One region of the Streptomyces sp. NPDC048337 genome, then DNA from elsewhere that is predicted to be linked to it. Evidence: predicted binding sites of a transcription regulator. Region 1 holds the regulator's gene; each other region holds the start of a gene.
The links. The regulator HrcA, encoded in region 1, represses chaperone genes, less so after heat shock. The targets are predictions, from matches to a motif close to TTNGCACTCNGNNNNNCNGAGTGCNAA.
Positions count from the first base shown of each region.

Region 1 (10,278 bases):
CCGGTGTTGAACACGACGCGGTAACCGTGGTCGTCGATCTTCTCGTCGGCGGCGATCCGCCCGGCCTCGGTCAGTATGTCGGCGACGACGGCCGGCTCGGCGGCGGCGAGGGAGGCCGCGTCGGGGTAGTGCACCTTGGGGATGACGAGCACGTGCGTGGGCGCCTGCGGGTTGATGTCCCGGAAGGCGACGGTCGTCTCGGTCTCCCGGACCACCGTCGCCGGGATGGCCCCCGTGACGATCTTGCAGAACAGGCAGTCGGCCTGCGGTTCCCCGGCCATTGCATTGCCTCTCGTAAGGTGATCGGTCGGGGCATCGTATCCAGCCGATCGCCTGCGGCGGGCGCGCGGTCAGGTCGGGCCCGGCCCGGGTCCCGCCCGGCGCGACCCACGGGACCACCCCACCAGGACCGAGCCGTCCGGTGCCGGCTGCCGGGCCGCGGGACCGGCCCGGCAGGGCCGAGGCGCGCGGTGCGGGACGTGGTGGTAGGGGGTCAGGACCAGCGGCCCGTGCGGGCCAGGAGGACCGCCGTGGCGGCGGTGCCGGCCGTGGAGGTGCGCAGCACCGAGCGGCCCAGGCGGTAGGGGTGGGCCCCCGCCTCGGCGAAGACGGTCAGCTCCTCCGGGGAGACCCCGCCCTCGGGGCCGACCACCAGCACCACGGAGCCCGCGGCGGGCAGTTCGGCCGTGGCCAGCGCCTCGGAGGGGGTGTCGCGGTCCTCGTGGAGGACCATCGCCAGATCGGCGCCGGCCAGCAGCGCCGCCACCTGCTTCGTGGACATGGCCTCGGCCACCTCCGGGAAGCGGACGCGTCGGGACTGCTTGCCCGCCTCCCGGGCCGTGGCCCGCCACTTGGCCAGGGACTTGGCCCCGCGGTCGCCGCGCCACTGCGTGATGCAGCGCGAGGCCTGCCACGGCACGATCGCGTCCACGCCCGTCTCGGTCATGGTCTCGACGGCCAACTCGCCGCGGTCGCCCTTGGGGAGGGCCTGGACCACCGTGATGCGGACCGCGGGCTCCGGCTCCTCCTCGATGGCGTGCAGGTCCATGACTACCAGCCGGTCCTTGCCCTCGGCGGCCTTGACCACGCCCTCCGTCCAGTGGCCGCGCCCGTCGGTGAGGACCACGTCCTCACCGGGGTTCAGCCGCTTCACGGACACCGCGTGCCGGCCCTCCGGGCCGTCCAGGACGAACTCCGGTCCCGCCGGGACCTCTTTGACCACGAACACCGGGGCGGTCATGACGCACTCCTCATCTGTCTTGCCTTCAACGTGCTCTGTGCCTCGGCCACTTCCGCCGCCAGCACCTCCACCAGCTCCCCCGCCGGCAGCGTCCGCGCCATCCGGTGCCCCTGGCCCGCCCACAGGGCCATGCCCTGCGGGTCGCCGGCCGCGGCGGCCGCCTTGCGCAGCCCCGCGGTCAGGTGGTGGATCTGAGGGTAGGCGGCCGGGGCATAGGGCCCGTGCTCCCGCATGAAGCGGTTCACCAGCCCCCGCGCGGGCCGCCCGGAGAAGGCCCGGGTCAGCTCGGTTCGTACGAACAGCGGGTCCGTCAGCGCCTTCTTGTGCAGCGGGTCCGCGCCCGACTCGGGGCAGGCCAGGAAGGCGGTCCCGAGCTGGGCCGCCTCCGCGCCCGCCGCCAGCAGCGCGGCGATCTGCGAGCCCCGCATGAGGCCGCCCGAGGCGATGATCGGGAGGGCCACCGCCTCCCGTACCTGGGCCACCAGCGCGAGCAGGCCCACGGCCGCCGTGCCGTCGGCCTGCGGATCGTCCCGGTGGGTGCCCTGGTGGCCGCCGGCCTCCACGCCCTGGACGCAGACGGCGTCGGCGCCCGCCTCCTGAGCGGCGCGGGCCTCCTCGACGGAGGTCACGGTGACGACGGTGTACGTACGGGCCTTGCGCAGGGCGGCGAGGGCCGCGGGCGTGGGGCAGCCGAAGGTGAAGGAGACGACCGGGACCGGGTCCTCCAGGAGGATGGCCATCTTGGCGTCGTAGCCGTCGTCGCTGGTGCCGATGATGTCCTCGTCGGCGAGGGACACGTCGTACCAGCGGGCCTCGCCGGCCAGCTGCCCGCGGTACGCCTCCACGGCGGCCGGGTCCACGTAACCGGTCTGCGGCATGAAGAGGTTCACGCCGAAGGCGCGCCGGGTGAGCGCGCGTACCCGTTTGATCTCCTGGTACATGCCGTCGGCGGTCTTGTAGCCGCCGGCCAGGAAGCCCAGTCCGCCCGCCTCGCACACGGCGGCGACGAGGGGCGGACAGGAGGCGCCGCCCGCCATGGGAGCCTGCACGATCGGGTGGGGGGAGAGACCGTTCGGTGCGGAGGACATGGACTGCATCGTGCCATGTCCCGCTCAGGGGACCGAATCACGGCATTCGCCTGGCATAGTCCGCTTCCCGGCGTGGCCGGAACGGATGCGCCGAGCCCGGCCGGGGGCGTCCCCCGGCCGGGCTCGGCGATCGGATCCCGTGCCGGTCAGCGGCCGTTGAACGCGTCCTTCAGACGGCTGAACAGACCCTGCTGCCCCGGAGCGAACTGGCCCATCGGCCGCTCCTCGCCGCGCAGCTTGGCCAGCTGGCGCAGCAGTTCCTCCTGCTGGGCGTCCAGCTTGGTCGGGGTGGTGACCTCGACGTGGACGATCAGGTCGCCGCGCCCGCCGCCCCGCAGGTGCGTGACGCCGCGCCCGTGCAGCGGGATCGACTGCCCCGAACCGGTACCGGGCCGGATGTCGATCTCCTCCATGCCGTCCAGCGTCTCCAGCGGGCACTTGGTGCCCAGGGCCGCGGCCGTCATGGGGATGGTCACCGTGCAGTGCAGGTCGTCCCCGCGCCGCTGGAAGGTCGGGTGGGACAGCTCGTGGATCTCCACGTACAGGTCGCCGGCGGGGCCGCCGCCGGGGCCGACCTCGCCCTCGCCCGCGAGCTGGATCCGGGTGCCGTTCTCGACGCCGGCCGGGATCTTGACCGTGAGGCTGCGGCGGGAGCGGACCCGGCCGTCGCCCGCGCACTCGGGGCACGGGGTCGGAACCACGGTGCCGAAGCCCTGGCACTGGGGGCAGGGGCGCGAGGTCATGACCTGGCCCAGGAAGGACCGGGTGACCTGCGAGACCTCACCGCGGCCGCGGCACATGTCACAGGTCTGCGCGGAGGTGCCGGGGGCGGCGCCCTCGCCGGAGCAGGTGGTGCAGACGACGGCCGTGTCGACCTGGATGTCCTTGGTGGTCCCGAAGGCCGCCTCGTCCAGCTCCAGGTCCAGGCGGATCATGGCGTCCTGGCCGCGCCGGGTCCGCGAGCGCGGGCCGCGCTGCGAGGCCTGCCCGAAGAAGGCGTCCATGATGTCGGAGAAGTTGCCGAAGCCGCCCGCCCCGAAGCCGCCCGCTCCGCCGCCACCGCCCGAGGAGGACAGCGGGTCGCCGCCGAGGTCGTAGACCTGCTTCTTCTGCGGGTCCGAGAGGACCTCGTAGGCGGCGTTGATCTCCTTGAAACGCTCTTGCGTCTTGGGATCGGGGTTCACATCCGGGTGCAGCTCGCGCGCGAGCCGCCGGAATGCCTTCTTGATCTCATCCTGCGATGCGTCGCGGCGCACGCCGAGAACGGCGTAATAGTCCGTGGCCACTTACGACTCCGCCAGGATCTGTCCGACGTAACGTGCCACTGCGCGTACCGCTCCCATCGTTCCGGGGTAGTCCATGCGGGTCGGTCCGACCACGCCGAGCTTGGCGACTGTTTCGCCGCCCGAACCGTAACCGACCGACACCACGGACGTGGAGTTCAGTCCTTCATAGGCATTCTCATGCCCGATCTTCACAGCCATCCCCGACTCGTTGGCCTCGCCGAGCAGCTTGAGGAGCACGACCTGCTCCTCCAGCGCTTCGAGCACCGGCCTGATCGTCAGGGGAAAATCGTGTCCGAAGCGCGTGAGATTGGCGGTACCGCCGATCATCAGCCGCTCCTCGGCTTCCTCGACCAGGGTTTCGAGGAGCGTCGCGAGCACGGTGGAGACGGTGCCGCGGTCCTCGGCCTCGAAGGATTCGGGGAGGTCCTGGACGAGCGGGGGGACATCGGTGAAACGGCGGCCGACGACCCGGCTGTTGAGCCGGGCCCGCAGATCCGCGAGCGAGGCCTCGCCGAAGGGCGCCTGACAGTCGACCAGCCGCTGCTCGACGCGGCCCGTGTCCGTGATCAGGACGAGCATCAGCCGGGCCGGGGCCAGCGACAGCAGCTCGACGTGGCGCACGGTGGAGCGCGTCAGCGAGGGGTACTGGACGACCGCGACCTGCCGGGTGAGCTGCGCGAGCAGCCGCACGGTGCGGCCGACGACGTCGTCGAGGTCGACGGCGCCGTCGAGGAAGTTCTGGATGGCCCGGCGCTCGGGCGTCGACAGCGGTTTGACCCCCGCCAGCTTGTCGACGAAGAGGCGGTAGCCCTTGTCGGTGGGGATCCGGCCGGCGCTGGTGTGGGGCTGGGCGATGTAGCCCTCCTCCTCCAGCACGGCCATGTCGTTGCGCACGGTGGCGGGCGAGACGCCGAGGCGGTGCCGCTCGGTGAGCGCCTTGGAGCCGACCGGCTCCTCCGTCCCGACGTAGTCCTGGACGATGGCGCGCAGCACTTCGAGTCTGCGTTCGCTGAGCATCGCGCACACCTCCAGCTGTGGTCCGTTGCCTTGGTTCGTTTCCGTGGGCATTGGCACTCGGATCGTTCGAGTGCCAGAGATCCCCCGCTCAGTGTACGGCCGGGTAGTAAGACCCTGGCAAGGGAGGCCCGCCAGGGTAGCGTCGCGGCATGGACGTGCGTTGGGAAGAGGCGGGCTGGGAACGGCTGACCGGGCGGACCGGCCGCAGGCGGCTCCCGGTGTGGGATTGCACGGTGGGGCTGGTGGTGGGGGACGAGTCGGCACTCCTGATCGATCCCGGTTCGTGCCTGCGCGAGGGCGCCGGGGTGCGGGCCGAGGCGGAGCGGCTGGCGGGCCGGCACGTGACCCATATCGCATTCACGCACGGCCATTTCGATCATGTCCTGGGCGGGGCCGCCTTCGCGGGCGCGGAGTTCTACGGCGCGGTCGGGCTGGACGCGCTGCTGTCGACGGGCGGTGAGGAGCTGCGCGGGGACGCGGCACGCCACGGCCTGGCGGAGGCGGAGGCCGCGGAGGCGGTGGACCTGCTGGTGCCGCCGAAGCACCTGGTGTCGGGCGAGTGGACGCTGGACCTGGGCGGGGTGCAGGTGTTGCTGGCGAACGTGGGGCCGGGGCACACCGGGCACGACCTGGCCGTCTTCGTGCCGGGCGAGCGCGAGGCGGTGTTCTGCGGGGACCTGGTGGAGGAGTCCGGGGAGCCGCAGGCGGGCCCGGACGCCATGCCTCGGCAGTGGCCCGCCGCCCTGGACCGGCTGCTGTCGCTGGGCGGGGAGGACGCGCTGTACGTGCCGGGTCACGGAGCGGTGGTCGACGCGGGCTTCGTGCGTGCGCAACGCGCCACACTGGCGGCCCGTTTCGGCGTGTCGTAGGCGTGATCGGCGCGCCTCTCCTACGCTCGGCCGGATGCGCGAGTACTCCCCCGACCTGACCCCGCAGTGGAAGCGCCCCAGGGCCGTGCCGGAGGTGGCGGCCGAGCCCGATCTGGTGGTCGAGGTGGCCGGTACGGACTTCTGCGGCGCGGTGGTGGCCTGCGAGGCGGGCACGGTGACCCTGGAGGACCGTTTCGGCAAGCGGCGGGTATTCCCGATGGAGCCCCGCGGCTTCCTGCTGGACGGGGCGGTCGTCACCCTGGTCCGCCCGTCGCGGGCGCCGGCCGCCCCGGCCCGCACCGCCTCCGGGTCGATCGCCGTCCCCGGGGCTCGGGCGCGGGTGGCGCGGGCGGGCCGGATCTACGTCGAGGGCCGCCACGACGCGGAGCTGGTGGAGCGGGTCTGGGGTGACGACCTGCGCATCGAGGGCGTGGTGGTGGAGTACCTGGAGGGCATCGACGACCTCCGGGCCATCGTCGCCGACTTCGCCCCGGGCCCGGACGCCCGTCTGGGCGTCCTGGTGGACCACCTCGTCCCGGGCTCGAAGGAATCCCGCATCGCGGCCTCGGTGACCTCGGGGGACGTCCTGATCGTGGGCCACCCGTACATCGACGTCTGGCAGGCGGTGAAGCCGTCGGCCCTGGGCATCCCGGCGTGGCCGGTGGTCCCGCGCGGCCAGGACTGGAAGACGGGCGTCTGCCGGGCACTGGGCTGGCCGGAGAACACGGGGGCAGCCTGGCAGCACATCCTGTCCCGGGTGACCTCGTACAAGGACCTGGAGCCGACCCTGCTGGGCCGCGTCGAGGAGCTGATCGACTTCGTGACGGCCCCCTGACCGGGCTACGGCAGGGTGCCGAACTCCGTGGTGTCGAGGGTGACGCCGAGCACGTCGAGCGGCAAAGGCTCGCCGAACTTGCTGGTCCGCTCGGTTCGATAGTCGGCCTCTTCCCCCGCACCGAACGGCTCGGTGAGCACCACGCACTTGGCCTGGAAGGGGTCGATGATCAGATACGTGGGGATGCCACCCGCCGCGTAGATGGAGCGCTTCGTCACGTAGTCGCGCAGCTTGCTGGTCTTGGAGACGACCTCGACCACCGCGGCCAAGGTTCCGGCGGGCAGCAGACGACCCGAATCCGGCGCGGCCTCGGCCGGCAGAACGACGAGGTCCGGCTGCGGCTCGGACGACTCGGCCGGGATGTCCACGTCCTGCGTCTGGAGCGGATACCAGCGCCCCACGGGGATCTGCCGCTGGACGAACATGACGATCAGGTTGTGGACCACGTCCGGCCCCGCCATCATCACGATTTCCCCCCTGAGGAGCTCTACCTTGACCCCCTCGGGAGGCTCGAAGCTCCCGAAGTACTCGGTCATCCGGCGATCATCCACAGCGGTCATCTCCGTGGTCCTCCGTGTTCTGCCGCCGTCGCTTACGGCTCGCAGCCTAGGGACCAGCGTAGACACGTGCTCCCGTGTTCCGCCCGGATTCACCCCGGCGAGCGATCCGTCAAGCCCGAGCCGCCTCCGGCAGGGACACGCTCACCTTCGAGTGACGTTGCGTAATCACCGCGGCGCGCGCCGCAAGGCTGGGCTGGGCTTCATGATCACCTTTGCCCCGCGGAAGCGGATCGTCCTCGTCGCGACCGCGCTCGCCGCCGCCCTGCTGCCCGCCGCCTCCACCACCGCCTCGGCCACCTCCCCCGCCCAGGCTGCGCACGCCGCGCACGCCGCTCCGGCGAACTCCTGCCCGCTCATCCAGGACCGCCTGTTCGCCGCCGCGGACCAGCGGGCGGAGGTGGGGCGCATCACCCCGACCCCGTCCTGGCGCACGAACTGCAAGCAGCTCTACCGCTCCGACAGCCGTCCGCCGTCGATCGTGTTCGCGGAGGGCTTCCACCCCAAGGACACGCTCAACGGGCAGTACGACGTCGAGAAGTACGTCCTGGTCAACCAGCCCTCCCCGTACGTCTCCACGACCTACGACCACGACCTGTACAAGACGTGGTGGAAGAGCGGCTGGAACTACTACATCGACGCCCCGGGCGGGGTGGACGTCAACAAGACCATCGGGGACACCCACAAGTACGCCTCGCAGGTCGAGGTGGCCTTCCCGGGCGGTATCGAACGCTCCTTCATCGTCGCGGTCTGCCCGGTCGACAAGGTGCTGAAGATCGAGATCATGAACGAGTGCCAGGACAACCCGTACTACCAGCCCTGGCGGGAGAACTACCCGGGCTGAGCGGCCCCTCGGGACCTGGTCAGTCGACCAGGTCCCGGACCACGGCGTCGGCGAGCAGCCGGCCCCGCAGGGTGAGCACGGCCCGGCCGGCCTCGTACGGCGCGGCCTCCAGCAGCCCGTCGGCCAGGGCCCGGCGGGACGCCGCGAGCCCGGCCGGCGCGAGCAGCGACAGCGGCACCCCGTCCACCAGGCGCAGCTCCAGCAGGATCCGCTCGACCCGGCGGTCCTCCTCGGAGAGGAGCTCGCGGCCCGCGCCCGGGGAGCGGCCCTCGGCCAGCGCCGCCGCGTAGGCGCCCGGGTGCTTGACGTTCCACCAGCGGACCCCGCCCACGTGCGAGTGGGCGCCGGGGCCCGCGCCCCACCAGTCGGCGCCGCGCCAGTACAGCTCGTTGTGCAGGCAGCGGCCGGCCTCCGAGGTGGCCCAGTTCGAGACCTCGTACCAGTGGAAGCCGGCGTCCGCCATGACCTCGTCGGCGATCAGGTACCGGTCGGCGTGCACGTCGTCGTCGGTCATCGGGACCTCGCCGCGGCGGATCCGGCGGGCGAGCTGGGTGCCCTCCTCCACGATCAGCGCGTAGGCGCTGATGTGGTCGGGGCCGGCGCCGAGCGCGGCGTCCAGCGAGGCCCGCCAGTCCTCGTCGGACTCCCCGGGCGTGCCGTAGATCAGGTCGAGGTTCACGTGCTCGAAGCCCGCCGCCCGGGCCTCCGCGACGCACGCCTCGGGCCGTCCGGGGGTGTGCGTGCGGTCCAGCACCTTCAGGACGTGCTGCCGGGCGCTCTGCATGCCGAAGGAGATCCGGTTGAAGCCGCCGGCCCGCAGCTCGGCCAGGTACCGCGGATCCACGGACTCCGGGTTGGCCTCGGTGGTCACCTCGGCGTCTTCGGCCAGCCCGAACTCGTCCCGGATCGCCGCGAGCATCCGTACGAGGTCCCCGGCGGGCAGCAGCGTGGGCGTGCCGCCGCCGACGAACACGGTCCTGACCTCCCGCGGGTCGTCCCCGAGCACCTTCCGCGCCAGCCTGACCTCGTCGATCAGGGTGTCGGCGTAGTTCTCCCGGGAGGCGAGCACACCGCCGGTACCCCGCAGCTCGGTGGCCGTGTAGGTGTTGAAGTCGCAGTACCCGCAGCGCGTGGCGCAGTACGGGACGTGCAGGTAGAACCCGAGCGGCCGGTCCCCCGCCCCCACCAGGGCGTGCGACGGCAGCGACCCGTCCTCGGGCATGGGTTCCCCATCGGGCAGTGCGGAAGGCATACCGCCATTGTCCCGCACTGCCCCATGGTCGTTTACGCCCCGGGCCGGGCCGGGGGCTACGCCTCCCGGGAGCCCTCGTACATCTCCTCGATGAGGTGCTTGAACTCGCGCTCGACGACCGGGCGCTTCAGCTTGAGGCTGGGGGTGAGGTCACCGTGCTCCACGTCGAGGTCGCGCGGCAGGATCCGGAACTTCTTCACCGTCTGCCAGCGCTGGAGCCCCTCGTTCAGGGTCTGTACGTACGTCTCGATCAGGCGGTTGGTCTCCGGCGCCGCGAGGACCTGTCCGTACGTCTTGCCCTCCAGGCCGTTCTCGGCCGCCCAGCCCATGATCGACGGCTCGTCGAGCGCGATCAGGGCCGAGCAGAAGTTCCGGTCGGCCCCGTGCACGACGATGGTCGACACGTACGGGCAGATCGCCTTGAACTGGCCCTCGATCTCGGCCGGGGCGACGTACTTGCCGCCCGAGGTCTTGATCAGGTCCTTCTTGCGGTCGGTGATCCGCAGGTAGCCGTCGGCCGACAGCTCGCCGATGTCACCGGTGTGCAGCCAGCCGTCGGACTCCAGGACCTCGGCGGTCTTCTCCGGCTGCCCGTGGTAGCCCTGCATGATGCCGGGGCCGCGCAGCAGGACCTCGCCGTCGTCGGCGATGCGGACCTCGGTGCCGGGGAGCGGCTTGCCGACCGTGCCGGTGCGGTAGGCCTCGCCCGGGTTGACGAAGGAGGCGGCGCTGGACTCGGTCAGACCGTAGCCCTCCAGGATGTGGATGCCCGCGCCGGAGAAGAAGTAGCCGATCTCGGGGGCCAGGGCGGAGGCGCCGGAGACGGCGGCGCGCAGGTTGCCGCCGAAAGCCTCGCGCAGCTTGGAGTAGACGAGCGCGTCGGCGATCTTGTGCTTGGTGGCGAGGCCGAAGGGGGCGGTGGCCTGGCCGGTGCGGCGGAAGTTGTCCTGGGTGACCTTGGCGTACTCGCGGGCCACGCCCACCGACCACTGGAAGATCTTGTACTTGGCCCCGCCGCCGGCCCGCGCCTTGGCGGCCACGCCGTTGTAGACCTTCTCGAAGATGCGCGGGACGGCCGCCATGTACGTGGGCTGCACGACCGGCAGGTTTTCGATGATCTTGTCGATGCGGCCGTCGACGGCGGTCACGTGCCCGACCTCGATCTGCCCGGAGGTCAGCACCTTGCCGAAGACGTGGGCCAGCGGCAGCCACAGGTACTGGACGTCGTCCTTGGTGATCAGGCCGGTGGCGACGGTGGCCTTGGCCATGTACGACCAGTTGTCGTGCGGC
Region 1 is NZ_JBICYR010000029.1:1,237-11,514, forward strand. Features, by position in the region: gene ACGFYU_RS32830 (histidine triad nucleotide-binding protein) at 1-281, opposite strand, end outside; gene ACGFYU_RS32835 (16S rRNA (uracil(1498)-N(3))-methyltransferase) at 494-1,240, opposite strand; gene ACGFYU_RS32840 (nitronate monooxygenase) at 1,237-2,328, opposite strand; gene dnaJ (molecular chaperone DnaJ) at 2,475-3,614, opposite strand; gene hrcA (heat-inducible transcriptional repressor HrcA) at 3,615-4,631, opposite strand; gene ACGFYU_RS32855 (MBL fold metallo-hydrolase) at 4,781-5,500, shown strand; gene ACGFYU_RS32860 (DUF3097 domain-containing protein) at 5,535-6,335, shown strand; gene ACGFYU_RS32865 (Uma2 family endonuclease) at 6,341-6,871, opposite strand; gene ACGFYU_RS32870 (ADP-ribosyltransferase) at 7,098-7,736, shown strand; gene hemW (radical SAM family heme chaperone HemW) at 7,756-8,988, opposite strand; gene ACGFYU_RS32880 (AMP-dependent synthetase/ligase) at 9,045-10,278, opposite strand, start outside.

Region 2 (10,278 bases), on a different contig from region 1:
ACCGCGCGGTACGTACGGGGCCAGCAAGGCCTGGGTCGTGCAGTTCACCCAGGGCGCGGCGAGAGACCTGTCGGGATCCGGGGTGCGGCTGATGGCGCTGTGCCCCGGCTTCGTCCGTACGGAGTTCCACCAGCGCGCCGGCATGGGCACCGACAACATCCCCGGCTGGATGTGGCTCGACGCGGACAAGCTGGTGGCGGCGGCCCTGGCCGACCTGGCGCGGGGCAAGACGGTGTCGATTCCGGACCCTCGGTACAAGGCGCTGATGGGCGTGGTGAAGCTGACGCCGCGCGGGCTGCTGGGCGGGGTGTCCTCGCGTACGGGCCGCAAGTACGGGCCCCGGTAACGCGCCGCTCGATCCGCCAAATGGGCGAAATCTCCCTAAAATGGACATGTCCCATCCAGCCCGGGAGACGCCATGACATTCGTACAGATAATCGATTACAAGACCAGTCGACAGGACGACCTCGACAAGCTGCTCGACCGGTACGTATCGCAGAGCCAGGGCAAGCGCACCGTCACCCACAGCATCGTGGGCCAGGACCGCGAGAACCCGAACCACTACGTGGACGTGGTCGAATTCCCCTCGTACGAAGAGGCCATGAAGAACTCTCATCTCCCGGAAACGGACAAGATGTTCCAGGAGATGGTGGCCCTCTGTGACGGCATGCCCAGCTTCACCAACCTGGACGTGGTCCGGGACGAGCACCTCAACACGATGGTCGTGAACCGGATGTACGACGAGATCGCGGTGAAGGGCGAGCTGTCCCTCATTCCGGAGATCTTCGCCGAGGACTACCGGGACCACGACATCAGCAACCCCGAGGTCAGGATCGGGCCCGCGGGCATCCGCGAGGGCATGGAGATGTGGCGGGGCGCCTTCGACTTCAGCTTCACGAAGGAAGCCCAGACGGCACAGGACGACTACGTCACCACCCTGTGGACCTGGACCGGCAAGCACAAGGGCGAGTTCATGGGCATCGCCCCGACCGGCAAGACCTGCACGATAACCGGCACGACGGTCTTCCGATGTCAGGACGGAATGCTCAAGGAAGGCTGGTGGCACTACGACGCCATGGGCCTGATGCGCCAACTGGGCGCCATGTAGCGCGCGTAGGGCGTACACACGGGAAGGCCCCGCTCCGCAGATGCGGAACGGGGCCTTCCCCGGCGCTTGGCGCGATCAGTGGCTGTGGCCGTGACCGTGGCTGTGACCGTGACCGCCCTCGGCCTCCTCCTCCGCCGGCTTCTCGACGACCAGGGTCTCGGTCGTGAGCAGCAGGGAGGCGATGGAAGCGGCGTTCTCCAGCGCGGAGCGGGTGACCTTCACCGGGTCGATGACGCCGGCCTTGACCAGGTCGCCGTACTCGCCGGTGGCGGCGTTGAAGCCCTGGCCCTTCTCGAGGTCGGCGACCTTCGAGGTGATGACGTAACCCTCGAGACCGGCGTTCTCCGCGATCCAGCGCAGCGGCTCGACGGCGGCGCGGCGCACGACCGCGACACCGGTGGCCTCGTCGCCGGCCAGGCCGAGGTTGCCCTCGAGGACCTTGACGGCGTGGACGAGCGCGGAGCCACCGCCGGAGACGATGCCCTCCTCGACCGCGGCGCGGGTCGCCGAGATGGCGTCCTCGAGGCGGTGCTTCTTCTCCTTCAGCTCCACCTCGGTGGCGGCGCCGACCTTGATGACGCAGACGCCGCCGGCGAGCTTCGCCAGGCGCTCCTGCAGCTTCTCGCGGTCCCAGTCGGAGTCCGTGGCCTCGATCTCGGCCTTGATCTGGTTGACGCGGCCGAGGACCTCCTCGTGGCTGCCGGAGCCGTCGACGATGGTGGTGTCGTCCTTGGAGATCGTGACGCGGCGGGCGGAGCCCAGGACGTCCAGACCGGCCTGGTCGAGCTTGAGGCCGACCTCCTCGGCGATGACGGTGGCACCGGTGAGGGTGGCCATGTCCTGCAGCATCGCCTTGCGACGGTCACCGAAGCCGGGGGCCTTGACGGCGACCGCGTTGAAGGTGCCGCGGATCTTGTTGACGACGAGGGTGGAGAGCGCCTCGCCCTCGACGTCCTCGGCGATGATCAGCAGCGGCTTGGAGCCACCCGCCTGGATGACCTTCTCCAGCAGCGGCAGGAGGTCCTGGATAGAGGAGATCTTGCCCTGGTTGATCAGGATGTAGGGGTCCTCCAGGACCGCCTCCATGCGCTCCTGGTCCGTGACGAAGTACGGCGACAGGTAGCCCTTGTCGAAGGCCATGCCCTCGGTGAACTCCAGCTCCAGGCCGAAGGCGTTGGACTCCTCGACGGTGATGACACCGTCCTTGCCGACCTTGTCCATCGCCTCGGCGATGAGCTCGCCGACCTGCTGGTCCTGCGCGGAGAGCGCGGCCACGGCGGCGATGTCGGACTTGTCCTCGATCGGACGGGCGGTCGCGAGGAGGTCCTCGGACACGGCCTTGACGGCGGCGTCGATGCCCTTCTTCAGGGCGGCCGGGGAGGCGCCGGCGGCGACGTTGCGCAGACCCTCGCGGACCAGCGCCTGCGCCAGCACGGTGGCGGTGGTGGTGCCGTCACCCGCGATGTCGTTGGTCTTGGTCGCCACCTCCTTCACGAGCTGGGCGCCCAGGTTCTCGTACGGGTCGTCCAGCTCGACCTCGCGGGCGATGGTGACACCGTCGTTGGTGATGGTGGGCGCACCGAACTTCTTGTCGATGACGACGTTGCGGCCCTTGGGGCCGATCGTCACCTTGACCGTGTCGGCAAGCTTGTTGACGCCGCGCTCGAGGGCGCGACGGGCGTCCTCGTCGAACTTCAGAATCTTCGGCATGGGAGCGGTTCAGTCCTCTCGTTGCGATCCTCGGCCGCTCACCGCGACCGCCACCGCCTAGAACGAACTACGCCCCCGGCCGCCCGGCATCAGCAGGGTGACCAGGGGCGCAGCTCACATCAAAACTGGAGAAGCGATTTACTTCTCGACGATCGCGAGCACGTCGCGAGCCGAGAGGACGAGGTACTCCTCGCCGCTGTACTTCACTTCGGTGCCGCCGTACTTGCTGTACAGCACGATGTCGCCGACGCTGACGTCCAGCGGGAGACGCTGGCCGTCCTCGAAGCGACCCGGGCCCACGGCGAGGACGACGCCCTCCTGGGGCTTCTCCTTCGCGGTGTCCGGGATGACCAGGCCGGAGGCCGTGGTCTGCTCGGCGTCGAGCGGCTGGACCACGATGCGGTCCTCAAGCGGCTTGATGGCAACCTTGGAGCTGGCGGTCGTCACGATCCGACCTCCCCCTTCGGAGATCCGGGGTTAACTGTCTGAGGTGGCGACCAGGTCGATCCGTCGTCGCGGGTGCCGGACCTGCCTGTCGCTGTGTTGGCACTCACCGGGGGCGAGTGCCAGGTGCGACACTATTCCGGTGATTAGCACTCGGTCAAGCGGAGTGCCAATTCTCGCCGAGGGTGGCGTCATCCGGCCCCGGGCGGGATCCGCCCGAACTCCCCTCCCCCGTCAGGCGGGACCGCGTTGCCCCTGGGCCGGGGGTGGGCCGGCCGCCGGGGCGCCTTCGCCCCGCGGCGACACCCCCGGAAGGGGAAACGGCCCGATATGTGACGCTGGAAGCAATGCGCATCCTCGTGGTCGAAGACGAAGAAGGCCTCGCCGACTCCCTGCGGCGCGGCCTGTCCGCGGACGGGCACGCCGTCGAGGTCGCCCACGACGGCCACCGCGGCCTGGACCTCGCCCTGGCCGGCGGCCCGTACGACGTCGTCCTGCTCGACCTGATGCTCCCGGGCATCAGCGGCTACGAGATCTGCACCCGGATGCGCGCCCACGGCGACACCACCCCCGTCCTGATGCTCACCGCCCGCGACGGCGAGCACGACGAGGCCGAGGGGCTGGACTCCGGCGCCGACGACTACCTCACCAAGCCGTTCTCCTTCGTGGTCCTGGCCGCCCGCCTCCGCGCGCTCGTCCGCCGCTCCGCCGCCCCCGATCGCGGGACACTCCAGGCCGGCGACCTCGTCCTCGACCCGTCCGGCCGCCGCTGCCGCCGCGGCGCCCACGACATCGAGCTGACCGCCCGCGAGCTCGGCGTGCTCGCCTGCCTGATGGAGCAGCCCGGCCGGGCCGTCGCCAAGCAGGACATCCTCGACGAGGTCTGGGACACCCCCCACGGCATCGACCCGAACATCGTCGAGGTGTACGTCTCCTCGCTGCGCAAGAAGATCGACGCCCCCTTCGGCCGCCGCTCGATCCGCACCGTGCACGGCACCGGCTACCGGATGGCCCCCGACGGTGGCTAGCACCGTCCGGGCGCGTACGGCGATGGCCGCCGCCCTCGCGATGGCCGCCGTCCTGGCCACCGGCGGGCTGTGGCTCTTCACCCTGCTGCGGGCCAATCTCCTGGACAACACCACCGGCCGCACCGAGCTCGCCGCCCGCAAGGTCGCCGCCCAGTTCGACGGCCGCACCCCACCGCCCGGCGGCCGGCTGCCCGCGCCCGAGAACGGCGTGGACCTGGTCCTCGTACGGGACGCGCAGGGGCGGACCCTGGCGAGCAGCCGGGACCCCGAGGACGCGCCGGACCTCGCCGGGCTGCGTCCCGGGCCCGACGGCGACGCCCGTTCGGCCGTGCTCCCGCCCGCGCGCCCCGGCGCGGAACGGCGCGTGGCGGTCGCGGTCGAGGTCCCCGGCCCGCCGGGGGCGCACGCCCCGCAGGCCACGCAGACCGTGTACGCCTTGACCGTGCTCGGCGACGTCGACGACGCGACCCGGGCGGTCGCGATCGGGCTGTCGGCCGGAGCGCCCCCGCTGATCGGCTTCGCCGCGGCCCTGGCCTGGTGGGTGACGGGACACGCGCTGCGGCCGGTGACCGCGATCCGGAACGGGCTGGCGGCCGTCACCGCGAGCGAGCTGGACCGGCGGGTCCCGGATCCGGGCGGCGCGGACGAGATCGCGCAGCTGGCCCGGACCGTCAACGACACCCTGGACCGGCTGGAGCGCTCCGACGCCCGGCAGCGGCAGTTCACCGCGGACGCCTCGCACGAGCTGCGCAACCCGCTGGCCGCCGTCCGCTCCCGGCTGGAGGTGGCGCTGGCCATGGACCGCCCCGACCGGGAGTCGGTCGAGGCCGCGCTGGCCGACACCGAACGGCTCCAGCGGATCGCGGCGGACCTGCTCCTGCTGGCCCGGCTGGACGGCGGGCCGGAGCCGCGGGCCGAGCCGGTGGACCTGGCCCTGCTGGCCGCGGAGGACGTGGCGCGCCGGGGCGGCTCCCGGGTCGCGCTACGGCTGGACGCGCGGGCGCCCGTACCGGCGGCCGGGGACCCGGCCCGGCTGGAGCGGGCGCTGGCCAACCTCGTGGACAACGCCCTGCGGTACGCCCGCGAGGAGGTCGTGGTGCGGGCCGGCGCGGCGGACGGCTGGGCGCTGCTGGAGGTCGCGGACGACGGCCCGGGCATCCCGGAAGCGGACCGGGACCGGGTCTTCGAGCGCTTCGTACGGCTGGACGCGGACCGGGGCCGGGCCAGCGGCGGGACGGGGCTGGGCCTGGCCATCACCCGGGAGATCGCGCGGGCGCACGGGGGCGACGTACGCGTGCTGCCGGCGCCCGGCGGGGGCGCGCGGCTGGTGCTGCGCATCCCGTCGCGGTGACCTCGGGGGCGCCCGTGGCGGTGACCTCGCGGGATCCCGTGGCGACGGCCTCCTCAGGATTCCTTCAGCGCGTCTCCCCCACCATCGACAGGCATGAGCACGCACCGGAGGAAGACGACGACCGCCCGGCGCCGCCGCCCGCGCCGGCTCGGCCGCACCCTGCTGGTCACGGGCTGCGCGCTGGCGGTCATGGCGGGCGGCGGCGCCTGGTACCTGTACCGGGACCTGGCCTCCAGCATCGGTAGCTCCAAGGCCCTGGAGGGCGCCGAGAAGTCGAAGTTCGGGGACGTGAACATCCTGCTCATGGGGCTGGACAGCCGTAAGGACCAGAACGGCGAGGACCTGCCCGACGACGTCCTGGACAAGCTGCACGCGGGCAGCTCGGACATCGGCGGCTACAACGCGAACACCCTGATCCTGCTGCACGTGCCCGGCGACGGCAGCCAGGCGAAGGCCTTCTCGGTGCCGCGCGACGACTTCGTCCAGATATTCCCCCAGCTACCGCTGGGGGGACCCCCAGGCGGCCGCGGCAAGGACAAGATCAAGAAGGCGTACGGGCTGGCGAAGGAGAAGAGGCAGGAACAGCTCGTCGCGCAAGGGGTCAAGGACCGCCGCCAGCTGGAGCGGGACGGCCGGGAGGCCGGGCGCAAGGCGCAGATCGATACGGTGCGGAACTTCCTGGGGGTCCCGATCGATCACTTCGCCGAGCTGAACCTGGCCGGTTTCTACCACCTCGCCGACGCGCTGGGCGGCGTACCGGTGTGCCTGAACCACGCGGTGAAGGACAAGTACTCGGGCGCCGACTTCCCGGCGGGCCCGCAGACCCTCAACGGGCAGCAGTCGCTCGCCTTCGTACGCCAGCGGCACGGCCTGGACATGGGGGACCTGGACCGGACGAAGCGGCAGCAGGCCTTCCTCGCGGGCGCCACGAAGAAGCTGAACTCTGCCGGGACCTTCACCGACCCGACGAAGCTGATCAAGCTGATCGACGCCGCGAAGCAGGACGTGGTGACGGACGAGGGATGGGACCTGCTGTCGTTCGTACGGCAGGCGAAAAACCTGTCCGGCGGCAAAGTGCACTTCACGACACTCCCCATCGAGGGGTTCGGAAGGAACCATGGGGAGGACATCAACGTCGTAGATGATATGAAGATAAAGCGCCTCATTGCCGAGCAGATCGGGCCCAAGGCCACCGAGAGCCCGAACGCACCGGGCGCCCCTTCCGCCTCACCGGGTACGCCAGGCTCTCCCGCCTCGCGCGAGGCCGCCCCACCTCCGTCGTCCTCATCCTCGTCCTCGCCCGCCCCCACGGACGGTGGCGGCATCCCGTGCGTGGACTGAAACCCCTGACGGCGGCCGGCGCCCGCCGCCGCACCGAGGCGCTGCTCCTCGTCTTCGTCGTCGCCATCGCCGTCTTCGGCCACACCTGCGCCGGCCTCGCCATGAACGGCGAGCTGCCGCCCAACCTCACCGGCTTCACGATCAGCCTGTCGCTGCTCTCGCTGGTGGGGCACCTGGGCATCCGTCGCTTCGCGGCCTACGCGGATCCGCTGATCTTCCCGCTCGCCATGCTGCTGACCGGGCTCGGACTGGTGCTGATCCACCGGCTCGACCAGGGGTACATCGAGCGGTACAACTCGGACGCGAACGCACCCGGCCAGCTGATGTGGACGGTGGTCGGGGTCGCCGCCTGCATCCTGGTGGTGGCACTGCTGCGCGACCACCGGCTGCTGCAACGCTTCATCTACATCACGATGGCCGTCGCGCTGGTGCTGCTGATCGCGCCGGCGTTCTTCGGCGCGGACACGTACGGCGCCAAGCGCTGGATCATCCTCTTCGGGTTCTCGCTGCAGCCCGGCGAGTTCGTGAAGATCATGATCGCGATCTTCTTCGCGGGGTACCTGGTCATCCACCGGGACTCACTGGCCCTGACGGGCCGCAAGTTCCTCGGCATGCGGCTGCCCCCGATGCGTCAGCTCGGTCCGATCATCACGGTGTGGATCGTCTCGATGCTGGTCCTGGTCTTCGAGCGCGACCTCGGCACCTCGCTGATCTTCTTCGGCGTCTTCGTGGTGATGCTCTACGTGGCCACCGAGCGCACCAGCTGGATCGTGTGCGGCCTGTTCATGGCGGCGGTGGGCGCCTTCGCGGTGGGCTCGACCGAACCGCACGTCAAGGCGCGCGTGGCGGCGTGGCTGGAGCCCCTGTCCTACTACTGGGAGAACCGGCCGGCGGGGGTCACGTCGGACCAGTCGGCGCAGGCCCTGTTCAGCTTCGGCACGGGCGGCATGTCCGGGACGGGGCTGGGGATGGGCCACCCCGAGCTGATCAAGTTCGCGGGCCGCAGCGACTTCATCCTCACGACGGTGGGCGAGGAACTGGGCCTGGCCGGGGTCATGGCCGTCCTCATCCTCTACGCACTCCTCGTGCAGCGGGGCCTGCGCATGGCACTCGGCGCCCGCGACCCCTTCGGCAAACTCCTGGCGGTCGGCCTGGCCTCGGCGCTGGCCCTCCAGGTCTTCGTGGTCGCGGGCGGCGTCACGGGCCTCATCCCCCTCACGGGCAAGGCCCTCCCCTTCCTGGCCAAGGGCGGCTCGTCCCTCCTGGCCAACTGGATCATGATCGCCCTCCTCCTCCGCATCAGCGACAGCGCGGAACGCCAACGCGAGGCGGACGCCCGGGGCCCGGCGGAAACGACGATCACGCCGGTGGTGGGGTAGGGGTAGGGGGCTTCGCCTTGCCTCCCGGAGTCCGTCCGTCTGCCTGCGTCGGATGTGCGTCATCGGTGAGTCGTGGCCGACTCTGCGGGCCAGAATGGGCTGCGAACTCTCATCGCACCCTGAGCGGCTTGCGCCCATCGTGGCTTCGTACCAACACTCCGCCCGGCAACTCCCATGCCCCGTTGTCCGCGCGACGGATCGCCGGCAATCGGCCGTCGTTACGCACCACCAGACCAGCCGCCGATACCTAGCTACGCCGCCTGGATGAGTCATCCCCTGCTTCTCAGCCGTGTCGGACCCTTTCGCGAACCCACGGGGCGTTGGCTAACGTGTCTACCACCCTAGGGAGAACTGGAGGTCGATCATGCCCGAGACGGCGCGACAGATCGCCGACGACTTGCGGGCACGGATCGACTCCGGCGAGTTCGGTCCCGGTGCCCGGCTGCCCGGCGAGCCCGCCTTGGTCAAGCAGTACGGGGTAGCCAAGATGACCGCGGCCAGTGCCTTGAAGCTCCTCATCGGCGAAGGTGCCGCGTACTCCCGCCCCGGCTCTGGGACGTACGTTCGTGACTTCAAGCCGATCCGTCGGGTGGCCACCAAGCGCCTGGCCCAGTCGCAGTGGTCGTCCGGGGACTCCATCTGGTCGGCCGACGTGAGCGGCCGACCCATGGACGTCGTGGACGTCGAGGTGTACGAGTCCGTCGCACCGCGCTGGGTGGCCCGCGCCCTCGTCCTGGACGAGGCCGCAGCTGTACTCGTTCGCAGCCGCCGTTACACCGTAGACGGCTCAACGGTGCAGAAGGCCACCTCTTACCTCCCCGCCGACCTGGTCCGGGACACCCCGATCACCGAGCCCAACCCAGGCCCCGGCGGGGTCTACGCCCGCCTCACCGAGATCGGGTGCGGACCCGTGGACTTCGTGGAGGAACTGCGCGCCCGAATGCCCAGCGTCGAGGAGTCCGAGACTCTCGACCTGCTGCCGGGAACTCCGGTCGTGGAGATCTACCGGAGGGCACTCACCGCAGACGGCAGGCCGGTGGAGGTCAACCACATGCTCCTGGACGCTGGTTCCTACGTGATGCAGTACAACTTCCCAAGCTAGGCAGCCCATCAGTACAAAGGCCCACTCCGGTGGGCCTTTTTCATTGCGCCGGAGCCGTCGACCAAGTGGTAGCAGACCAAAGGGCATTGACCTCCCTAGGGATGCACGCTTCAATCTTCCCTAGGGAGGTTGAAGCCTTCCTTGCCCCCCTCTTCGAGGAGAGATGCGCATGCGTCAGATTCCCGTCGACACGTCGGCCGCCCGCGAGGTCCTCAGCATCGACATCGCCGACACTCCCTCGGTGAGGGTGGCCGCTTTGGTCGAACCCAGCGCAGACCTGCTCGACCGCGCACACGTCGGATGGGAGCACTTCCTCAGCACCCAGGAGGAGTCCTCTGATGACTGACGCGTGCGAGTACGTCCCGCATCGCCTTCTGCGGCGATCCGTACGCGATCTCGCCTCCGGTCAGGAGGGGGTGCTAATGGCCGTCATCAAGGAGGACGTATCAGACAGCGCCGCCTACGAACGCTGGATGGAACTGGCCTACATCCGCGGCGGGAACGGCATCGAGTGGTCGACCGCCGTCAGCAACGTCGAGCCGACCGCCGACTAACTGGCACCGACGCGAAAACGGGCCGCGGACGCGTCCTCGGATAGGGCCCCACCGAGACTGGCGGGGCCGTGCGTCTTGATCTAGTCGCCGGTCGTGCCGTCGAGCATCTCGCGCAGGATGTCCAGATGGCCGTTGTGGCGGGCGGTCTCCTCGGTGAGGTGGAGGAGGATCCAGCGCAGGTCGACGTGGAGGCCGTTGCGGATGGGTCGCTGGGCCTGCTTGTCCAGGTCGTTCCCGGCGACCAGTTCTCGGTAGCGGGCG
Region 2 is NZ_JBICYR010000027.1:53,504-63,781, reverse strand. Features, by position in the region: gene ACGFYU_RS32335 (SDR family NAD(P)-dependent oxidoreductase) at 1-346, shown strand, start outside; gene ACGFYU_RS32330 (ester cyclase) at 419-1,108, shown strand; gene groL (chaperonin GroEL) at 1,184-2,818, opposite strand; gene groES (co-chaperone GroES) at 2,957-3,265, opposite strand; gene ACGFYU_RS32315 (response regulator transcription factor) at 3,610-4,290, shown strand; gene ACGFYU_RS32310 (sensor histidine kinase) at 4,283-5,641, shown strand; gene ACGFYU_RS32305 (LCP family protein) at 5,735-6,982, shown strand; gene ACGFYU_RS32300 (FtsW/RodA/SpoVE family cell cycle protein) at 6,970-8,361, shown strand; partial or broken gene ACGFYU_RS32295 (NUDIX hydrolase) at 8,513-8,593, opposite strand; gene ACGFYU_RS32290 (GntR family transcriptional regulator) at 8,726-9,463, shown strand; gene ACGFYU_RS32285 (hypothetical protein) at 9,633-9,809, shown strand; gene ACGFYU_RS32280 (hypothetical protein) at 9,886-10,017, shown strand; gene ACGFYU_RS32275 (DinB family protein) at 10,098-10,278, opposite strand, start outside.
Region 2: groES (co-chaperone GroES) is a predicted target of HrcA. The motif match lies at 3,409-3,435, and genes of this name have one in related genera.

Region 3 (10,278 bases), on a different contig from region 1:
CGGAGGCGACGGCGTGTCCCTCCTCGGCATCAACCTCAGCGGGCTCATCTCGCAGAACTTCAGCAACGTCAACACGGGCACCATCAAATCCCCTAACCCCTACGCCATCCACCATCGCTGACAGAGGGGCCCGGTCGCCGGCCGGCGACCGGGCCCCGTACGGGCCGTCCTCACGGTGGGCCGACCGCACGACGCGCCCCGGCGAGCGGATGCGGCGAGACCCAGGCGGCCTCACCCGCCGGCTAGACCCGGCCGGCCGCCGCAGGCACCGCCGGGCGGGACGGGTTCCAGCACTGGACGCCCTTCAGGTCCGGCATGCGGTCGCGCGTGAAGACCGGGTCCAGGCCCGCGCGCCGCTGGGCGAGGTAGTCGTCGAGGAGGCGGAGGGCGATCGCCGACAGCGGGAGGATCGCGAGCAGGTTGACCAGGGCCATCAAGCCCATGAAGACGTCCGCCAGGTTCCAGACGACCGACATCGAGCCCAGCGCGCCGAGGACGACCGCCGACAGGACCAGCGCGCGGTAGCCGGGCAGGACCCATCGCTTGCGGGTGATGAACCGGACGTTGGTCTCGCCGTAGTAGTAGTTCCCGATCATGCTGCTGAAGGCGAGCATGAAGACGACCACCGTCAGGACGTGCCCCGCCCAGCCGCCCAGGGTGTCGCCGAGCGCGGTCTGTGTGAGGTCCGCGCCCTGGCGGCCGGCGAGTTCGGGGTTGGTGACGAGGACGATGAAGGCCGTCATCGTGCAGACGAGCAGCGTGTCGAAGAAGACGCCGAGGGACTGTACGAGGCCCTGCTTGACCGGGTGCGAGACCTCGGCGGCCGCGCCCGCGTTCGGGGCGGAGCCGAGGCCCGCCTCGTTGGAGAACATGCCGCGCCGGATGCCCTGCTGGATCGCGGCGCCGATGCCGCCGGCCGCCAGCTCGCGCAAGCCGAAGGCGCCGCCCACGATGTCGGCGATGCCCCGCGGGAACTCCGAGGCGTTCAGCAGCACGACCGCCGCGCCCAGCAGGAGGTAGACCACCGCCATGACCGGGACGAGGACGCTCGTCACCGACGAGATCCGCTCCACGCCGCCGAAGACCGCGAAGCCGAGGAGGGCGGCGAGCAGCACGCCCACGGCGGGCCCGAACCACGCCGTGTCCGTCTCCGGGAGCGAGCCGGTCGCCACCGCCGTGATGGTGTTGGCCTGCACGGCGTTGAAGACGAAGCCGAAGGTGACGGTGATCGTCACGGCGAAGAGGACACCGAGCCGGCGTTTGCCGAGCCCGCGCTGCATGTAGTACGCCGGACCGCCCCGGTACGCGCCGGTCGAGCCCCGCACCTTGTACAGCTGGGCGAGCGCCGACTCCACGAAGGCGGAGGCCGCGCCGACGACCGCCATCACCCACATCCAGAAGACGGCGCCCGCGCCGCCCAGGGTGATGGCGGTGGCCACGCCGGCGATGTTGCCGGTGCCGACCCGCGCGGCGGCGGAGATGGTGAAGGCGCCGAAGGACGAGACCTGCTTGCGGCCGTCGGCGCGCGGCGGGGTCTTCTCCTTCACCACCCGGAACATCTCGGGGAGGAGGCGCAGCTGCACGGCCCGGGACCGGACCGTGAAGTAGAGGCCGGCACCGACCACCAGCGGGATCAGCAGGTAGGTCCAGAGGTGATCGTTCACGTTGACGATCAGCGAGTCCAGGGTGCCCAGGGTGTCCATGACCCGAAGTCTCGCGGGGCGAAAGGCCCGCCGTTAGGGACCTAGGTCCGCGGCCCGGGGGCCCGAAGGCCCGGGCACCCTGCCCAGGCGGCCCGAGCGGCCCGAGCGCCCCGGCCAGCCGGGCCAGCCGGGCCGATCGGACCGGTACACCCTCAGCTGCGACACCTCGTACGACATCTCCGTGGCCTCCGGTTCCGGCGGCGGGTGGTAACGCCCGGCCGAGACCGACAGGTTGACGATGAGGTACGCGTGCCAGGCGCGGCCCACGCCCCTGCCGTCGCTGTACACGCGGACCCCGTCCACCCACCAGACGACCGAGCTCTTCCCGAACTCGACCTTCAGGTCGAGCCAGGCGCCGGGCCGGACCGACGGGTCCCGGTGGTAGCGGTGTGCTTCGCGGACGTGGTTCGACAGCTCCAGCAGGTCGGGGTTGTCGGGGTGGTACTCGAAGACGTCGATCTCCTGGCCGCCGTCCCGCCAGGTCCAGATCGCGGGCCACGCGCCCAGCGCCTCGGGCAGCTTCACCCGGGCCTCCAGCACGTCGCCGGTGCGCACCATGAAGGCTTCGTCGCTGCCCTCGGTGGTGAGCAGTCCGGTGTCCCAGTTGCCGTCGGGGCGGCGCGTCGCACGGAAGACGCCGCCGCGGCTGTAGGTGGGGTCGGCGGTGAGGTGGTCCAGCTTGTTGTCGCCCGGATTGACCGGGCCGCCGTCGGGATAGGCCCAGGAGCGGCCGGCGACCCACTGGGTGGGGGAGGTGAAGTCGGCTGTGAAGACGGGGGCCCGGCGCGGCGCGAACAGCCGGCCCAGGGTGTCGATGACCATGCGGTTCCTCTGCCCCTGCCGGGCCCGCCCACACACGAGTTCTCGCTGAGAGTAATCCTACGAACACCCTCAGTGCGCGGCTTCGGCCTCCCGGGCGGCCTCGATGAAGGCCCGGATCAGCTCCGGCGACTTCACCCCGCGCTCGCGCTCCACCCCGCTGGACACGTCCACCCCCCAGGCCCCGGTCACCTGGACGGCCTCCCGCACGTTCGCCGGGGTCAGCCCGCCGGCCAGCAGCCACCGGCCCTCGGGCGCGGTGAAGTCCTCGGACCCCCAGTTCCACGCCTTGCCGGAGCCGGGGTCGGGCGCGTCGATCAGGAGCAGGTCCTCGCCGTACTCCCCGCAGCTCTTGACGTGCTCGGCGGTGGCCCGCAGCAGCGTCCGCCCCTCGGCGCGCAGCGCCGCGAAGTCCTCGGGCCCCTCTTCACCGTGCAGTTGCACGCCCCGTACGCCGCTCTCCTCGGCGAACCGACGCACCTCCGCCACCGCCTGCCGGCGGAACACCCCGACGGTGAGCACCGAGTCCGGCACCAGCCCGACCAGCTCCCTGGCGGTGGCCGCATCGACCGTACGCGGACTGCCGGACGCGAAGACGAACCCGACGGCATCGGCCCCGGCCGCCACGGCCACCTCGACGTCATGTGCGGTCTTGAGCCCGCAGATCTTGATGAACACGTCAGTCATGCCAGCAGTCAACCAAACGCGGCCGCCCGGCAGCGATGCGTCCCATAAGCCGGGCAGGGAAACCTCCCCGCCACTAGCCTGGGACGAGGCACACATTCAGGGCACAGTACGCCATCCGGAGGACGCGGTGACGATCATGACCGAGCGGGCCACACCCATAGAGACACTGTCGCCGCCATCATTCGAGACTCTCCTGCGCACGGTCGCGGAGATGGACACGCCAGACGGCTTCAAAGCCGAGCTCATCCGGGGGAAAATCGTCGTGTCGCCGTTCTCCGCGCTGCGCTACCTGCGTAGCATGCGTGCGCTTCGTGAGCAGCTCAAGGTCCACGCCCCCGAGGGGCACGTCACCGAGACCTCACCCTTCCTCTTCCGGTTCCCTGCCGCGGAGCGAGCCTACGGACCTGACCTGTTTGTCGCGGACGAGGCCGCCTTCGAGGAGGACGGCCGACACGCGGACAGTGCGGCCCTGTCGCTGGTCGCCGAATTCACGTCCTCGTCCACAAAGGACGCGGACTGGAACGAAAAGCTGGAGGTGTACGGCCGGGTGGTCCCCGTATACCTGGTGGCCGATGTGCAGCAGAAGGAGATCACCTGCTTCTCCGACCCCTCGCCGCATGGCTACCGCTCCCGTAAGACGGTGTCCTTCGGCGAGGACCTGTGCGTCCCAGAGCCCTTCGACTGCACCATCGACACCACCGGCTTCTGAAACGCCCGAGGGCGGCACCCCCACCGGGGGTGCCGCCCTCGTTCGAGAACAGCCGATCAGCCAGGGGCCGATCAGAAGTCCATGTCACCGCCCGGCATGCCGCCCGGAGCGGCGGCGGCCTTCTCCGGCTTGTCGGCGATGACGGCCTCGGTGGTGAGGAACAGAGCCGCGATGGACGCCGCGTTCTGCAGGGCGGAGCGGGTGACCTTCGCCGGGTCGATGATGCCCTCGGCGATCATGTCGACGTACTCGCCGGTGGCGGCGTTCAGACCGTGGCCGACGGCCAGGTTGCGCACCTTCTCCACGACGACGCCACCCTCGAGACCACCGTTGACGGCGATCTGCTTGAGCGGGGCCTCCAGGGCGAGCTTCACGGCGTTGGCGCCGGTCGCCTCGTCACCCGAGAGGTCCAGCTTCTCGAAGACGGAGGAGGCCTGCAGCAGGGCCACGCCACCGCCGGCGACGATGCCCTCCTCGACGGCCGCCTTCGCGTTGCGAACGGCGTCCTCGATGCGGTGCTTGCGCTCCTTGAGCTCGACCTCGGTCGCGGCACCGGCCTTGATGACGGCCACGCCGCCGGCCAGCTTCGCGAGGCGCTCCTGGAGCTTCTCGCGGTCGTAGTCCGAGTCGGAGTTCTCGATCTCGGCGCGGATCTGGTTCACGCGACCGGCGACCTGGTCGCTGTCACCGGCACCGTCGACGATGGTGGTCTCGTCCTTGGTGATGACGACCTTGCGGGCGCGGCCCAGCAGGTCCAGGCCCGCGTTCTCGAGCTTGAGGCCGACCTCCTCGGAGATGACCGTGCCACCGGTGAGGATGGCGATGTCGCCGAGCATGGCCTTGCGGCGGTCGCCGAAGCCCGGGGCCTTGACGGCGACGGACTTGAAGGTGCCGCGGATCTTGTTGACGACCAGGGTCGACAGGGCCTCGCCCTCGACGTCCTCGGCGATGATCAGCAGCGGCTTGCCGGACTGCATGACCTTCTCCAGGAGCGGCAGCAGGTCCTTGACCGAGCCGATCTTGGAGTTGACGATCAGGATGTACGGGTCGTCGAGAGCCGACTCCATACGCTCCATGTCGGTGGCGAAGTACGCCGAGATGTAGCCCTTGTCGAAGCGCATGCCCTCGGTGAGCTCGAGCTCCAGACCGAAGGTCTGGGACTCCTCGACGGTGATGACGCCTTCCTTGCCGACCTTGTCCATGGCCTCGGCGATGAGCTCGCCGATCTGGGTGTCGGCGGCGGAGATGGAGGCCGTGGAAGCGATCTGCTCCTTGGTCTCGACATCCTTCGCCTGCTCCAGCAGGGCGCCGGAGACGGCCTCGACGGCCTTCTCGATGCCGCGCTTGAGGGCCATCGGGTTGGCGCCGGCGGCCACGTTGCGCAGGCCCTCGCGGACGAGCGCCTGGGCGAGCACGGTGGCGGTGGTCGTACCGTCGCCCGCGACGTCGTCCGTCTTCTTGGCGACTTCCTTGACCAGCTCGGCGCCGATCTTCTCGTACGGGTCCTCGAGCTCGATCTCCTTGGCGATGGACACACCGTCGTTGGTGATCGTGGGGGCGCCCCACTTCTTCTCAAGGACGACGTTGCGACCCTTGGGGCCAAGGGTGACCTTGACGGCGTCGGCGAGCTGGTTCATGCCACGCTCGAGACCGCGCCGGGCCTCCTCGTCGAACGCAATGATCTTGGCCATCTGAAGTGGTCCTCCCGGACAGCGGTGGATTGCTCCCAGGACCGCGCCCGCGCCCGCGACGGACGGCCTGCGTGCCCGGCGGTTCCTTCCCGCCGGACCCTGCGGGCCTCACCGACCCGGTCCTCGTTCAGTAGCACTCTCACCAGGAGAGTGCTAACGCCAATGATTAGCACTCGACCACCCCGAGTGCAAGCGGCTTGGGTGAACACCCCGGTGAACACGCCGACGACGCGCGAGGGGCCCACATCCCGTGTCCAGGATGTGGGCCCCTCGTACGTCTTGAATCAACGCTGTCGCGTCGGCGGTCGATCGCGCCAGGACTAGCCGATGGCGAGCTTGACCATGTCCGCCTGCGGACCCTTCTGGCCCTGCGAGATCTCGAACTCGACCCGCTGACCCTCTTCAAGGGTGCGGTACCCGTCCATCTGGATGGCGCTGTAGTGGACGAACACATCCGCACCACCGTCGACCGCGATGAAGCCGTAGCCCTTCTCCGCGTTGAACCACTTGACGGTGCCCTGAGCCATGCCTAACTCCCCTATTACTGGCCCTTGCGCGGGAGCGCACTTCGCGTTCCCGGGTCAGAACTTGCGTCGGAACGCGTCGACCGAGGCTGAATGTATCCGCGCCGGTGCTGTCTGCAACAGGTCAATCCGACGAGAAATCTGGACACGCAGATACATTGAAATAGAGTGAAAATTTGGCATATTCCAGGGCAACTCGGGCCCGGCAAACTTCGCCAAAGCCCCATACCGCACTCGCATATTGACTGAATGTCAACCCTGCCGCGACCCGCTCATATGCGGCGGGCAAGCCCAGCGGAGGGGACTTCCCCAACTCTACCGCGCCCAATCAAGCAGAATTGCCCCCTCCGCTTTTAGCGGAGGGGGCAATTACGGTTTCGGGTGTCAGCAGCCGCCCGCGACCGCGGGAATGATCGAGACACCGGCGCCGTCCGGCGTCGCCGCCTCCAGCCCGCCCTCGAAGCGCACGTCGTCGTCGTTGACGTACACGTTGACGAAGCGGCGCAGCTTGCCCTGGTCGTCCAGGACGCGGGCCGCGATGCCCGGGTGGTTCGCGTCCAGCGACGCGATGACCTCGGCCAGGGTCGCGCCCTCGGCGGGCACCTCGGCCTGGCCGCCGGTGTAGGTGCGCAGGATGGTGGGGATGCGGACGTTGACGCTCATGGCGCTACTGCCTTTCCGGTGTGCAGGGGAGGGTCAGGCCAGGCCGGCGGCGCGGAACGCGTCCAGGCTCGGGCGGATGGTGGCGGTCTGGCCGCTGTCCGCGGCCACCGCCTCCAGGGTCTTGAGGCCGTCACCGGTGTTCAGGACGACGGTGGTCAGCGTCGGGTCGAGCTGACCGTTCTCGATGAGCTTCTTCGTGACGCCGACGGTCACGCCGCCCGCGGTCTCGGCGAAGATGCCCTCGCTCTGCGCGAGGATCTTGATGGCCTCGACGACCTGCTCGTCGGTCACGTCCTCGACGTAGCCGCCGGTGCGGCGCGCGATGTCCAGGACGTACGGGCCGTCCGCCGGGTTGCCGATGGCCAGCGACTTCGCGATGGTGTTCGGCTTCTGCGGGCGGACCACGTCGTGGCCGGCCTTGAAGGCGGTGGAGACCGGGGAGCAGCCCTCGGCCTGGGCGCCGAAGATCTTGTAGGGCTTGTCCTCGACGAGGCCGAGCTTGATCAGCTCCTGCAGACCCTTGTCGATCTTCGTCAGCTGGGAGCCGGACGCGATCGGGATGACGATCTGGTCGGGCAGCTGCCAGCCGAGCTGCTCGCAGATCTCGTACGCGAGGGTCTTGGAGCCCTCGCCGTAGTACGGGCGCAGGTTGACGTTGACGAAGCCCCAGCCCTCGCCCAGCGGGTCGCCGATGAGCTCGGAGCAGAAGCGGTTGACGTCGTCGTAGTTGCCCTCGATGCCGACCAGGTCACCACCGTAGACACCGGCCATGACGACCTTGCCCTGCTCCAGGTCGTGCGGGATGAACACGCAGGAGCGGAAGCCGGCGCGGGCGGCCGCGGCGCCGACGGCGCCGGCCAGGTTGCCGGTGGAGGAGCAGGACAGGGTGGTGAAGCCGAAGGCGCGGGCGGCCTCGACGGCGATGGCCACGACGCGGTCCTTGAAGGAGTGCGTCGGGTTGCCGGAGTCGTCCTTGACGTAGAGCTTGCCGGTGACGCCCAGCTCCTTGGCCAGGTTCTCCGCGTCCACGAGCTTGGTGAAGCCGGGGTTCAGGTTCGGCTTGGAGGCCACGTCCGCGGGGACGGGCAGCAGCGGCGCGTAGCGCCAGATGTTGTTGGGACCGGCCTCGATCGCGGCGCGCAGGGCCTCGGGGTCGCCGGTGGGCAGCTCGTACGCGACTTCCAGCGGTCCGAAACACTCGGCGCACGCGAAGATGGGGCCGAGCTCGAAGCGGGTACCGCACTCGCGACAGGAAAGCGCGGTGGCAGGTCCGAGATCAACAGAGGTGGCGACAGTCTGTGCAGCCATGATGGCGAGGCCCTTTCTCCTCATCTTCCCCATGGCGCACTTCGCCATGAGACGGAATTGGCACCTTCCCTAGCCGGGGACCTCGCGGGCGTGCGTCCAAGACGCATCGCGAGAACCGACTGGAGGGTTGCCGGGGCTTCAACGGGCCGTGTCCCTCTGCCCCTCTGGATGAGCGGTATGGCACCGGCACACGCGCTCTATGGCGCGCCGGTGCGTTTGTGCGCGAGGACCCCCGGCATGCGGTGGTCCTTCGCGTTGTTCAAGACTGTAACCGAAGGCTTGGGCAGTTGAGACTGCTGTCCGAACCGCGAGATGGATCACATATCGCACCATAACGCCGATACGCAGGGAGTTCCGAGGGTGCTGGAAGAGGTGGAGCGCTGGCTGGCCGTCCGCTCCTGGGCCGCCGCCGATCGACCGCTCGACCAGCTGCTGGACCGGAAACGGGCGGCTGGGACCACGGTCAGCGTGGTGCTGCCCGCGCTCGACGAGGAGGCGACCGTCGGCGAGATCGTCGAGGTCATCCGGCGCGATCTGATCGACGGGCGGCCCGTCCCGCTGGTCGACGAGCTGATCGTCATCGACTCGGGCTCGAGCGACCGGACGGCCGAGGTGGCGGCGAAGGCCGGCGCCCGCGTGGTGCACCGCGACGAGATCCTGCCGCGGATACCGGCGCTGCCCGGCAAGGGCGAGGTGCTGTGGCGCTCCCTGCTGGCGGCCACCGGGGAGATCGTCTGCTTCGTCGACGCCGACCTGCGGGACTTCTCGGCCTCCTTCGTGTCCGGGATCGTGGGGCCGCTGCTGACCGATCCGGAGGTGCAGTTCGTCAAGGCGATGTACGACCGCCCGCTGGGCGACGCCCCGGGCCAGGGCGGCCGGGTGACGGAGCTGGTGGCCCGCCCCCTCCTGAACCTGCACTGGCCGCAGCTGGCCGGTTTCGTGCAGCCGCTGGGCGGCGAGTACGCCGTACGCCGCTCGCTGCTGGAGCGGCTGCCGTTCCCCGTCGGGTACGGGGTGGAGCTGGGCCTGCTGGTCGACGCGCTGCACACGGTCGGGCTGGACGCGCTGGCCCAGGTGGACGTGGGCGTACGGCACCACCGCCACCAGGACGGGCAGGCGCTGGGGCGGATGGCCGCGGCGATCTACCGGACCGCCCAGGTGCGCCTCTCGCGCGGGCACCTCGTACGACCGGAGCTGACGCAGTTCGAGCGGGGGCCGGACGGCTTCGTACCGCGGACGTACGCGGTGGACACCGAGGAGCGGCCGCCGATGCTCGGCATCAAGGAGTACGCGCTGCGTCGCGTGGCGTGACGGATCGTACGGTTTGAGCGGGCGCGGGCCGGGCTAGGTTGGCCGCATGGCTTCTCAGGTACTCGTCGCAGCGAACCGCGGACCGCTCTCCTACGCCCTCGCCGCCGACGGCACCCTCAGTGCCCGGCGCGGCGGGGGCGGCCTCGTCTCCGGACTCTCCGCGGCCCTCGCGCAGCAGCCGGAGGCGCTGTGGATCTGCGCGGCCCTCTCGGACGCGGACCGGGAAGCGGTGCGCAGGGGTGTCGCCGAGCCTGGTGTCCGGATGCTGGACATCGATCCCACGGTGTACGACGACGCGTACAACGGCATCGCGAACTCGGTGCTGTGGTTCACCCATCACCACCTGTACGACATCCCGCGCGAGCCGGTCTTCGACGCGGAGTTCCGGCGCCGGTGGGAGTCGTACGCCGCCTACAACCGGGCCTTCGCGGAGGCGCTGGCCGAGGAGGCGGCGGAGGGCGCGTGCGTCCTGGTGCAGGACTACCACCTGGCGCTGGTGCCGGGGGCGCTGCGCGAGCTGCGCCCGGACCTGCGGATCGGGCACTTCACGCACACGCCGTGGGCCGCCTGGGAGTTCATGGCCCTGCTGCCGGCCGACATCCGGAGCCAGCTGGTGTGGGGGATGCTCGGGGCGGACCGGCTGGGGTTCCACACGGCGGAGTGGGCGGCCAACTTCATCAACGGCGCCAACCTCGACGACGCGCGCGGCATCGCGATGGCGTCCTTCCCCCGGGACGGGCAGAACGGGGTGCGCCACCGCAGGATGGCCGCGGACGGGAGTGGGTACGGGGAGAAGCGATTCACCGCGGTGACCCGGTACCCCCTCGGAGTCGACGGGGACGAGCTGCGGGCGCTGGCGCACC
Region 3 is NZ_JBICYR010000028.1:72,297-82,574, forward strand. Features, by position in the region: gene ACGFYU_RS32770 (hypothetical protein) at 1-121, shown strand, start outside; gene ACGFYU_RS32775 (alanine/glycine:cation symporter family protein) at 243-1,703, opposite strand; gene ACGFYU_RS32780 (beta-glucanase) at 1,737-2,525, opposite strand; gene ACGFYU_RS32785 (phosphoribosylanthranilate isomerase) at 2,595-3,209, opposite strand; gene ACGFYU_RS32790 (Uma2 family endonuclease) at 3,346-3,918, shown strand; gene groL (chaperonin GroEL) at 3,990-5,609, opposite strand; gene ACGFYU_RS32800 (cold-shock protein) at 5,930-6,136, opposite strand; gene ACGFYU_RS32805 (MoaD/ThiS family protein) at 6,518-6,796, opposite strand; gene thrC (threonine synthase) at 6,830-8,104, opposite strand; SAM riboswitch class I at 8,122-8,279, opposite strand; gene ACGFYU_RS32815 (glucosyl-3-phosphoglycerate synthase) at 8,465-9,415, shown strand; gene ACGFYU_RS32820 (trehalose-6-phosphate synthase) at 9,462-10,278, shown strand, end outside.
Region 3: groL (chaperonin GroEL) is a predicted target of HrcA. The motif match lies at 5,776-5,802, and genes of this name have one in related genera.